DNA from 3 places in the Streptomyces sp. NBC_00466 genome. Region 2 is predicted to be linked to each of the others. Evidence: riboswitches for the same ligand, from Rfam matches in the RefSeq annotation. Region 2 holds a riboswitch; each other region holds the start of a gene.
The links. A riboswitch is a leader RNA that binds a small molecule or an ion and turns the genes downstream of it on or off. The one in region 2 is predicted to bind glycine.

Region 1 (3,854 bases), 4.9 Mb from region 2:
AGCGGATCGCCGGGGTGTGGTGGGCGCTCTGGGTGAGCAGCGCGTAGAACTGCGGGATCTCGATGGCCGGCTCGGACAGCCGCAGCGGCCCGGCCGGCATCCGGTCCAGACCAGTGGCGATCCGCCGCAGATCGGTCCAGGGAATGCCGACACCGCCGCCGGGGGCATGCGGATTGAGCCAGATCCCCCAGTGGTCGGGATAGAGGGAGCGGGCGATGTCACGCCCTGTGACCACTTCGTGCGCACGGTTCCAGCCGGAGACCGCCAGCTCCTGCGCCGACGTCACACACGGGGCGTAACCGAGACCTTCGATCTCCATGTTCCCGTACTGGGCGTCCGGCGACCCGGCCTGGCCGTGCCAGAGCAGCATCCAGACCTGGCTGTCGGCGAGCGCCTGCAGCAGTGCCTCATAGGCGTCGTACCGCCCGGGGGTCACCTGGGGCAGCATCTGCTCGACCTGCCCGGCCGCCGTGCCCGACGCACTCACTCTGGGTCCCGCCCCTCTTTGATCCACCCGTTTTTGATCCACGCGCTTTCCATCCGCGCGCTTTTGATCACCCGTTGGCGTTCCGCGCGCCCGGGATGCAGCTCAGACGGTCCGGCCCGCACGATCCGCCCGCGCGATCCGTTCCGTTCGATCAGTTCCGTTCGATCAGTTCGATCCGTTCGGTGCACGATCGGTTCCGTGCGCGATCGGTTCCGTGCGATTCCGGCCAATCCGCGCGCCGGTCGTCCCACGCGTCCCGCACATCCGCCCAGCTTATGCCGCGGCGGGTTTCCGGTGCCTGCGCGGCACCGGCCACCTCGCTCCGAGTGCCGCAGGTCCCGGCCCTGCGGCACCGGCCCTACAGCACCGGCCCCGCGGCGTCGGCCCTCACGTAGAACGGCCTGACCTTGTCCAGCATCCAGTCGGCGACCGGGTCCTGCGCCACGTCCAGCAGGACGAGATTGACCGGCCAGGGCACCTCGACCCGGTGCAGCGCCCGGCCGAGCGCGTCCATCGGGGCGTTGCGGCCCGCGCCGTCCCACGTCGCGAACTCGACCCCGACGAAGAGGACCGGGTCGCCGCCCTCGATGGAGGCGAGGGCCCGGCGCGCCGAAAGGACCACGCCCGACTCCTCGAACTCACCGGCGGCGGCGGAGAGGAAGTCGACCGGCTCCTCCTGCCAGTCCGGCTCGAAGAGCCGCACCCGGCCGCCGGTCGCGGGCCCGTCGAGGGAGGTCCGGCCGCTCCGGCACAGTTCGGCCACCGCGAGCGGCGGCAGCGGCATACCGATCGCGCCGCCCGGGTTCACCACGACGCCCAGCTGCGGTGGCAGCCCGCGGGCGAACTCGACCGCCGGCGCCACCGCGAAGGAGTAGTGCGAGCCGACGCACTGGAGGAACTGCGCCTCGGAGCTGAAAACGGGGACATAGGCCCCGCCCTCGATGTCCACGGTGGGCAGGTCGAGCGAACTGCTGTCCTGCCCACCGCCGTTGGGCAGCGGTACCCAGAGGTTGCTGCGCCCCAGCACCTCGATCAGCCGGCCGCCCGCGGCCTGGTTCCCGACCGATGCGGTCAGGACCTCTTCGAGCTCATTTCCCGGCCATGCCATGTCCACCGAGGTATCCCCTTCTCACCTGTTCACCTGCCGACCGACCTCAGGGTCGTTCGTTTGGCCTCCCCCAACCATAAGGAGCGGGACCGTCACACCGCCGCCCCGAACCCGATCCGGCGCAGTACGGCCGCCGCGTCCCGGTCGAGCAGCACGACCGAACCGCACCCCGCGGGCAGCCGCGCCCGCTCGGCGTTCCGGACCAGCCCGCCGACCGCCCTGCGGTGCCGGGCGAAGGCGTACGCGGAGACCTTCCGGCCGCGCTCCGACTGACCGGCGAGCGCCACCCCGGGCGCCACGTCGAGCAGCAGCAGATGCAGGGCGGTCCGGCGCCGCCGCGCCGCCCGGGCCAGCAGCGCGCGCACCCAGGAGTGCGTGCCGCAGTCGTGCACGACGACACCGGCGCCCGAGCGCAGGGCGCGCCACAGCCTGCCGTAGTGGGCGGCCCGCACCAGCGGGCGGTAGCTCCAGTACGGCAGCCAGCCGGGCATCCGGCGCTCCCAGCGGTCCCGGGCGTCCTGCGAGTCGATCCCGCGCGCCCCCGCGGCCCTGCGTAAGAGCGTGGACTTCCCGCTGCCCGGCAGGCCGGACAGGACCACCACGTCCCCGGCGGCGAACACCAGGCGGTGCGGGCTGCGGCCGGCCCGCCGCCGCAGGTCCCGTACCGCGGGCGGCCCGCTGCCGGCCGCCTCCTGTCCGGTCCGTACGGTCCGGACGGACCGCACGGGCACCGCCCCCGGCCCCCCGGATGTCTCATGCGGCGCCACATCCGCGCGCCACTCCTGCCCCACCACGGCCACTCCCCCCGTCGGGCCACCCCGTAGGGCCCGCATGTGCCTGCGTATCCCCTGCATACCCCCGTCTACGAAGTGTAAAGAAACAGTAATGCGACACCGGTGAGGCGCCGCCCGCGCGGCATGCGATGATGTGCGCGCCAACTCCATACAGGCCGTTCGAATCCGCGCGGGAGAGTTCTCGGCCACTGGCCGGGGCGCCGAAGGAGCAAGTCCCTCCCTTGTAATCTCTCAGGCCCCGTACCGCGCGGACGAGGCAGATCTGAAAAGCGGGCCGCTCTGCGGTCCCACCCAAGGTGCAAGCCGTGCCCTCTCAACAGGCGCCGGCGAACCTCTCAGGTTCCGATGACAGATGGGGAGGATCGTCCTCGTCTGTCATGCCCCGGGAGTACCGCATATGAGCCCCACGCCCCGTCTCACAGCACTCGACGCCCTGCACCGGTCACTGGGCGCGACCATGACCGACTTCGCGGGCTGGGACATGCCGCTGCGCTACGGCAGTGAGCGCGACGAGCACATCGCCGTACGGACGCACGCCGGCCTCTTCGACCTCTCCCACATGGGCGAGATCACCGTCAGCGGCCCGGAGGCCGTACGGCTGCTCGACTACGCGCTGGTCGGCAACATCAGCACGGTCGGCAACGGCCGCGCCCGCTACACCATGATCTGCCGGCAGGACGGCGGGATCCTGGACGACCTGATCGTGTACCGGCTCGGCGAGCAGGAGTACATGGTCGTCGCCAACGCGGGCAACGCACAGGTGGTCCTGGACGAGCTGACCGCCCGCGCGGGCGGCTTCGACACCGTCGTACGGGACGACCGCGACGCGTACGCCCTGCTGGCCGTACAGGGCCCGGAATCCTCCGGCATCCTGAAGTCGCTCACGGACGCCGACCTGGACGGGCTGAAGTACTACGCGGGCCTGCCCGGCACCGTCGCCGGCGTCCAGGCGCTCATCGCCAGGACCGGCTACACGGGCGAGGACGGATTCGAGCTGTTCGTCGCCCCGTCCGACGCCGAGAAGCTCTGGCAGGCGCTGACCGAGGCGGGCGCACCGGCCGGCCTGGTGCCCTGCGGGCTCTCCTGCCGCGACACCCTGCGCCTGGAGGCGGGCATGCCCCTCTACGGCCATGAGCTGACCACCGCGCTGACCCCCTTCGACGCCGGTCTCGGCCGGGTCGTCAAGTTCGAGAAGGAGGGCGACTTCGTCGGGCGCGCGTCCCTGGAGGCGGCTGCCGAGCGGGCCGCCTCGGCCCCGCCGCGCAAGCTGGTCGGTCTGATCGCCGAGGGCCGCCGGGTCCCCCGCGCGGGCTACCAGGTCGTCGCGGACGGCCAGGTCGTCGGCGAGGTCACGTCGGGCGCCCCTTCGCCGACGCTGGGCAGGCCGATCGCCATCGCGTATGTCGACGCCGCCCACGCGGAGCCCGGCACGTCCGGTGTGGGCGTGGACATCCGCGGTACCCAT
Region 2 (3,854 bases):
CGGTCCACCACCTCAGAGACCGCGGGGCCGGCGACCTCGACCGTATGACGCTGATGAGCGACGGCGCGACGGTGTACGAGTGCACCTCGCCCGACGAGGTGGTCGGCCTGCTGCAGGGCGGCCAGGGGATCTTCGGGATCGCCGTCGGGGTCGTGTGGCGGGACGTGGAGAGCGCCCTCTCCCAGCTGCACGGCGAGCGGGTCGACACCGGCGAGACCCTCATCGGCCACAACCCGGCCGACGAGCTGGCCAGGCGCCGCAACCGCGCCGTCTGACGGGCCTCCGCGCTGCGGGGGCCCGATTGTCAGTGCCGTGAGGCAGCATCGGTGGTGTGAGAGCCGTACCGACCATCCTGCATCTGGACATGGATGCCTTCTTCGCCGCCGCGGAACAGGCGGCGAAGCCGAGCCTGCGCGGGAAGCCGGTGGTGGTCGGCGGGCTGGGGCCGCGCGGAGTGGTGTCGACGGCGTCGTACGAGGCACGGCGGTTCGGGGTGCATTCGGCGATGCCGATGGCGCAGGCCCGCCGGCTCTGTCCGAACGCCGCCTATCTGGTGCCGCGCTTCGCGCTCTACCGCGAGGTGAGCGGCCAGGTCATGGAACTGCTCGGGCGGCTCTCGCCCCTGGTCGAGCCGCTGAGCCTGGACGAGGCCTTCGTGGACCTGGAGGCGGGCGGAGTCGCAGACGGCAGACGGTCGGCCCGGCGGGCCGGTGAGCAGCTGCGCAGGGACATCCTGGCGGTCACGGGGCTCAGCGGGTCGGTGGGTCTGGCCGGCTCCAAGATGCTCGCGAAGATCGGCTCGGAGCGGGCCAAGCCGGACGGCCTGGTCCTGATAGAGCCGGGCACCGAGCGCGAGCTGCTCGCGCCCCTCTCCGTACGGATCCTGCCGGGAGTGGGCCCGGCGACCGGTGAGCATCTGCGCAGGGCCGGGATGACCACCGTGTCCCATCTGGCCGGGGCCGGTGAGGACGAGCTCGTCCGGCTGCTGGGCAAGGCGCACGGCGCCTCGCTGTACCGGATGGCGCTCGGCCAGGACGACCGGCCCGTGGTGTCCGAGCGGGACACCAAGTCGGTCTCGGTGGAGGACACCTTCGACGTGGACCTGCACGACCGGGCGCGGGTGCGGGCGGAGGTGGTGCGGCTGGCCGGACGGTGCGTGGAGCGGCTGCGGGACGCGGGGCGGTCCGGGCGGACGGTGGTGCTGAAGGTCCGGCGGTACGACTTCTCGACGCTGACCCGTTCCGAGACGCTCCGGGGGCCCACGGACGACCCCGAGGTCGTGCGCGAGGCCGCGGGGCGGCTGCTGGAGGCCGTGGACACCACGGGCGGCGTGAGGCTGCTCGGGGTGGGCGTCACCGGCCTCGCGGACTTCACCCAGGAGGATCTTTTCGCGCAGGCGGCCACGGAGCGGGCGGCCGTGCTGGAGCTCGCGGCGGAAGAGGCGGCACCCGGTCCCGCGGCGCCGCCGGAGCCGGCCGCGGACGAGCCGCCGTCCGGCACGGGGCGCCGCTGGCTCGCCGGGCACGATGTGCGCCATGACGAGTACGGCGCGGGGTGGGTGCAGGGCAGTGGCGTGGGCCGGGTGACGGTGCGGTTCGAGGATCCGTACGCGACCGCGCCCGGCCGGGTGCGGACCTTCAGGGTCGACGATCCCGCGCTGAAGCCGTCGGATCCGCTGCCGCTGGTCCGGTCTGCCCCGGACGGGCCGGGTGAACCGGACGGGCGAGGTGAACCGGACGGCTCAGGCAGACCGGCGGGGCCGGACGGGACGGCCCCGGGGGAGGAGGCGGACACCGGTGAGGGGCCGCCAGGGCGTTCCGGGGAAGCAGTGACTGCCGGGGCTGGGCCGGAGGGTCAGGTGCGTTCCTCTTCGCCCGCGAGCCGGCCGAAGTCCCGGTCGGGAGGCGGCGGCGTGGGGGCCGAGATACCGAGCCCGTAGTGGTGGTAGAGCTGCAGCTCCTGCTCGGGAGAGAGATGGCGGCCGACTCCGAAGCCCGGTGCTTCCTTGATCAGGTCGCGGTCGAAGGGCACTTGCAGGGTTTCCCTGACCAGTTCGCTCGGCTTCAGCGGGACGAACGCGTCCCGGCTGAACAGTCCGGTGCGTACCGCGGCCCACTCGGGCACTCCGGTGGCGTCGTCGAGGTAGACCTCGTCAACCGTGCCTATCTTGAGGCCATTGCGGTCGAACGCCTTGCGGCCTATCAGGCTGCGCGGATCTATGTCGGTCTGCACGGTCCCTCCAACTGATCGCAACGGATCACGATGTCTCCCGCCCCCTGCGAAGGTCTCCCCCTCAGGGAAGTCCAGATCCGGGGCATCGGCCACTCGAACACCGTGCGAAGTGGCTCGCTGGTAGGCTGGCCAGTGGCTGCTGACCCCGCGCGGGAGAGCCCTTCGGACGCGTTGTCCGGGGGCGCCGAAGGAGCAAATCCTCCCCGGAATCTCTCAGGCACACGTACCGCGCGGACGAGGTCACTCTGGAAAGCAGGGCGGGCGTCGGGCGGGCACGCCCGGATCCTTACCTCACCGACGGTGAAAGCGGGCGCGTCGAGCGGCGGGCCGGTGAAACTCTCAGGTTGAGATGACAGAGGGGGAGGCCGTCCGGGTACCCGTGCCGTGGTACCCCTCGCAGGTCGTAACGACCAGGAGGCCTCCGCCATGACTGCTCACCGCATTCCGCTCTCCCAGCTGGAGCGTGGCATCCCCTTCGAACAGCGCCACATCGGGCCCGATGCGGGGGATCAGGCCAAGATGCTTGCCCACGTCGGTTACGGATCGCTCTCGGAGCTCACATCGGCCGCCGTACCCGAGGTGATCAAGAGCGCCGAGGCGCTGAACCTCCCGGACGCGCGCACCGAGGCCGAGGTCCTCGCCGAGCTGCGTCTCCTCGCCGACCGCAACCAGGTCCTCGCCCCGATGATCGGGCTCGGCTACTACGGCACGTTCACACCGCCGGTCATCCTGCGCAACGTCATGGAGAACCCCGCCTGGTACACGGCGTACACGCCCTACCAGCCGGAGATCTCCCAGGGGCGCCTGGAGGCGCTGCTGAACTTCCAGACCGTTGTCGCCGATCTGACGGGCCTGCCCACCTCGGGCGCCTCGCTGCTGGACGAGGGCACCGCGGCAGCCGAGGCGATGTCCCTCGCGCGCCGCGTCGGCAAGGTCAAGAACGGTGTCTTCCTGGTCGACGCCGACGCGCTTCCGCAGACCGTCGCGGTGATCCAGACGCGCGCCGAGCCGGCCGGTGTCGAGGTCGTCGTCGCCGATCTCAGCGACGGCATTCCGGCCGATGTGGCCGAGCGCGGTGTGTTCGGCGTACTGCTCCAGTACCCGGGCGCCTCCGGCCGGGTCCTGGACATCGCGCCCGTCATCGAGCAGGCGCACGAGCTGGGTGCCGTCGTCACCGTCGCCGCCGATCTGCTGGCACTGACGCTGCTCACCTCGCCCGGAGAGCTGGGTGCTGACATCGCGGTCGGTACGACCCAGCGGTTCGGCGTCCCGATGGGCTTCGGCGGTCCGCACGCCGGGTTCATGGCCGTACGTGAGAAGTTCGCGCGCAGCCTGCCGGGGCGGCTCGTCGGCGTCTCCGTCGACGCGGACGGCAACAAGGCGTACCGGCTGGCCCTCCAGACCCGTGAGCAGCACATCCGCCGCGAGAAGGCCACCAGCAACATCTGCACCGCGCAGGTGCTCCTTGCCGTGATGGCCGGGATGTACGCGGTCTACCACGGCCCGGACGGCCTGCGCGAGATCGCCCTGCGCACCCACCGGTACGCGGCGATCCTCGCCGAGGGGCTGCGCGCCGCGGGCGTCGACGTCGTGCACGGCGACTACTTCGACACCCTCACCGT
Region 3 (3,854 bases), 2.1 Mb from region 2:
GTTGATGAAGTGCTTCCTGGGTGAAAGCAGTTCCGCGGGAACCAGCGCCGGAGCGTCCGGCGAGGGACGAACCAGACGCCCGTTCGTGGTGCGCAGAGCCGAAGGCATGGGAGAAACCTTTCTGCAGGTGCTGACCCCATCCGGCCGGTGAGGTCTTGCCCACGATGGTGCGCGCCTCCGCTCTCACGAGCTGTACTCAATCCGTCAAAGCGACGACATCGAATTTGTGCAGACGCACAATTTTCTCCGCCGGCCGCGCCTGCCAGTTCTGTACAAATAGGTGATAACGATCGGTGTGTGAACTACCGTCCTGGCATGACGATCACGGTTGCAGAACTACTGGAGATGCCGCACCTGCGGCTCCGTCTCCTGTCCGGCCGGGACGGGCTGCAACGGGAGGTCAGCTGGACGCACACCTCCGACCTGCCTGAGCCGTGGCAGTGGCTGACCGGCGGAGAGCTGCTGATGACCAACGGCATGTCGTTCCCGGAGTCGGCCCACGAGCAGGAGGAACTCCTGCGGCGGCTCATGGACGCGGGCGCCGGCGCTCTCGCTATCGGCGAGAAGATGTACTGCCCACCGCTCACCGCACGGTTCACCGAGGTCAGCGAGTCGCTTTCGCTTCCGGTGCTCCTGGTGGACTACCCGATGCCGTTCATCGCGATCTCGCGCGCGGTGGCGGCGGCCAACCTGCTGGAACAGTCGGACCGGCTGATTCGGACCGAGCGAATATATTACACACTGCAACGTTCGGTGACCGAGAAGCACAAGCCGTCCAAGCTGACCACCGCACTGTCGCAGCAGCTGGGCTGTGCGCTGCACGTGTGCCACCGCGAGTCCGCCGAACCGTGGTTTCCCGACAGCGCCGGACTCGACGAGAGACTTCGCCAGGCCCTGTCGCAGGCCCACCTCGGGTCCCGGCAGGTCAGCGCCGGTGCGTTCGTCACGTATCTGAGTGACGGCCGGGAGATGCGGCTGGCGGACATCCCCACCCAGCCCGGCGCCGTGCTCGTCCTGGTCTCCGACGGGCACAGCGTGCTCGACGCCATCCTCATGCAGCACGCCGCGACCGTGATCGCCCTCGAGATGTCCCAGGCACTGGTGGACCTGGAGCACCGCCGCCGACAAGGCGCGGAGTTCCTGGCCCGGCTCATGGACGGCAGCGCCGAACCCAGAGGCGGCCGCAGCCAACTCCTCGAAGCCGGGATCGATCCGTCGTCCGCGGTCCTGTACGCGGTCTCTTCCGACGACAGCGCCCGGCTGCGTGAACTGCACGTCGGGCTGTGGCGCAACGGGGTTCCGCATCTGGTCGTGCACCACTCCGGGGCTCTCTACCTGCTGGCGCACGACAAGGAGAGGGTGCTGCGCATCATCCATGCCAACGCCGGTCCCTCCGCGGCGGTGGGAGTGAGCAGCCCGGTCAAGACCATGGACCGCATCCCCGAGGCGGCACGGGAAGCACGCTGGGCAAACCAGTCGGCCGAGCACAACAAGACGCACACCTTCCGCTACGGGGAAGCCACGCCGTTCCTCGGCGTTTCGGGCATCGACGACGCGATGGCTCTCGTCGACCGGGTGCTCGGGCGGCTCCTGGAGCATGAGTCCAAGCACCGGGGCGAGCTCCTGCCCACCCTGCAGAGCTTCTTCGACCATCAGCGCTCCTGGCAGAAGACGGCGAACGCCCTGCATGTGCACCGGCAGACCGTGCTGTACCGGATCCGCAAGGTCGAGGACATCACCGGGCTCAACCTCGACCGCACCAGGGACATCGCCGAGCTGTGGCTTGCCCTGCAAGCGCGTTCGATGCTGCCGGGCGCCGCCGGACGGGAAGGCACCCGGCAGGACCGCACATCGCGCCCGGGAGAGCGATGACAGGCCCGGGGATCGCCGATGAGCCCGGAACGGCGGGCACTTGACGGCCGCCGTTCCGGGCTCGTATGTTCCTCGCGAGATCCGGCCCTCCGCCGACAACTCTCCGGCGGAGTCCGGAGAATCAGACGCTCAGGCGTCTCGCCCACAGTGCGTGGCCGCAGAGGCGCGGCGGAGGTCCCGGGACCGTCCGGCACGTGAGAAGTAACGAAAATGCCGTCGTCGGCCCGGTGCTCGCGTCCGTGGGCCGCACTGCACCACACCTCACTTCACCTGGCCTTTCGGTCGGGCCCGACAACTCAACATCGTGCCGTTCGAACCGAAGCGGGAGAGCCCTCGCCCATCCTTGGCGAGGCGCCGAAGGAGCAACCTTCCCCAGAATCTCTCAGGCCCAACTACCGCTCCGGCGAGGCAACTCTGGAAAGTCAGGACCTCGTGTCCTGCGCCCACGGTGCAAACCGCCGGACCCGGTGGTGAAGCTCTCAGGTACCGATGACAGAGCGGGGAGGTCACCCATCCATGGCGCCGTTTCCGCGGTGCCCTCATGAGGGAGCCTCCCGCCATGACCTCACCTGGACACTCCGCGTCCGGAGAGTTCGCCACCCGTCACATCGGTGTCAGCGAAACAGACCAGGCCAAGATGCTGGCCGAAGTCGGCTACCCGACGTCGGCCGGCCTCATGGACGCTGCCGTTCCGAGTGGCATCCGCAGCACCGCCGAACTGAACCTGCCCGCCGCCGCCACCGAGGCGGAGGCACGCGCCGAACTGCATGAACTCGCCGGCAGGAATACCGTGGCCGTGCCGATGATCGGCCTCGGCTACCACGCGACCACCACGCCTGCGGTGATCCGGCGCAATGTGCTGGAGGACCCGGCGTGGTACACCGCCTACACGCCGTACCAGCCGGAGATCAGCCAGGGCCGGCTGGAGGCGCTGATCAACTTCCAGACCATGGTCGGCGACCTCACCGGGCTGCCGACCGCCAACGCGTCGCTGCTCGACGAAGGCACCGCCGTCGCCGAGGCCGTCACCGTCATGCGCCGCGTCGTACGCGGCGGCCGCCCCCGCGTCCTGGTCGACGGCGACACCCTCCCGCAGACCCTCAGCGTCCTGCGCACGCGTGCCGCCGCGGTCGGCACCGAGGTCGTCGAGATCGATGTCGCCGAGCCGCTGCCCGAGGGGGACTTCTTCGGGGTGGTGCTGTCCTACCCCGGCTGCTCGGGCGCGGTCCGCGACCTGCGCGGGGTGACCGCTGCGGCACGGGCACGCGGGGCACTTGTCACCGTGACCGCCGACCTGCTGGCGCTCACCCTGCTCGTGCCGCCGGGTGAGTTCGGCGCCGACATCGTCGTGGGTTCGTCGCAGCGCTTCGGTGTACCCCTGTTCTACGGCGGACCGCACGCCGGGTACATCGCAGTCCGCGCAGGGCTGGAACGTCATATGCCCGGCCGGCTCGTGGGCGTGTCCGTGGACAGCGCAGGCCGGCCGGCGTACCGCCTGGCCCTGCAGACCCGCGAGCAGCACATCCGGCGCGACAAGGCGACTTCCAACATCTGTACGGCGCAGGTGCTGCTGGCCGTGGTCGCATCGATGTACGCCGTCCACCACGGCCCCGAAGGTCTGACCGAGATCGCCCGGCGAACACACCGGCACGCCGCACTCATCGCCGCGGGTCTGCGGAAGACCGGGGCCACGGTGGTGCACCGCGCGATCTTCGACACCCTGCTGGTGCGGGCCGATGGCCGCGCCGATGAGGTCGTCGCGGCCGCGCACGGCAAGGGCCTGCGGCTGCGGCTGGTGGACGGCGACCACGTCGGCGTCTCCTGCTCCGAGGTCACGACGGAGGACCACGTCCGGCTCGTACTCGAAGCCTTCGGCCGGTCCGGGGGCGACCTGGACGAGCCGGCGGCCGACGCTCCGGTGACGATTCCGCCGGGGCTGCGCCGTACCTCACCCTTCCTCACCCATCTCGTCTTCCATCAGC

Region 1: it holds a riboswitch for glycine, as region 2 does, so the genes downstream of both, gcvT (glycine cleavage system aminomethyltransferase GcvT) here and gcvP (aminomethyl-transferring glycine dehydrogenase) in region 2, are expected to answer to the same signal.
Region 3: it holds a riboswitch for glycine, as region 2 does, so the genes downstream of both, gcvP (aminomethyl-transferring glycine dehydrogenase) here and gcvP (aminomethyl-transferring glycine dehydrogenase) in region 2, are expected to answer to the same signal.

The regions. Positions count from the first base shown of each region.
Region 1 is NZ_CP107896.1:1,418,573-1,422,426, forward strand. Features, by position in the region: gene OG210_RS06180 (enhanced serine sensitivity protein SseB C-terminal domain-containing protein) at 1-487, opposite strand, end outside; gene OG210_RS06185 (enhanced serine sensitivity protein SseB) at 846-1,595, opposite strand; gene OG210_RS06190 (AAA family ATPase) at 1,688-2,428, opposite strand; glycine riboswitch at 2,550-2,645, shown strand; gene gcvT (glycine cleavage system aminomethyltransferase GcvT) at 2,787-3,854, shown strand, end outside.
Region 2 is NZ_CP107896.1:6,350,674-6,354,527, forward strand. Features, by position in the region: gene OG210_RS28510 (MerR family transcriptional regulator) at 1-275, shown strand, start outside; gene OG210_RS28515 (DNA polymerase IV) at 332-1,939, shown strand; gene OG210_RS28520 (PRC-barrel domain-containing protein) at 1,855-2,232, opposite strand; glycine riboswitch at 2,373-2,471, shown strand; gene gcvP (aminomethyl-transferring glycine dehydrogenase) at 2,659-3,854, shown strand, end outside.
Region 3 is NZ_CP107896.1:4,221,335-4,225,188, forward strand. Features, by position in the region: gene OG210_RS18965 (aldehyde dehydrogenase family protein) at 1-108, opposite strand, end outside; gene OG210_RS18970 (PucR family transcriptional regulator ligand-binding domain-containing protein) at 316-1,872, shown strand; glycine riboswitch at 2,185-2,280, shown strand; gene gcvP (aminomethyl-transferring glycine dehydrogenase) at 2,432-3,854, shown strand, end outside.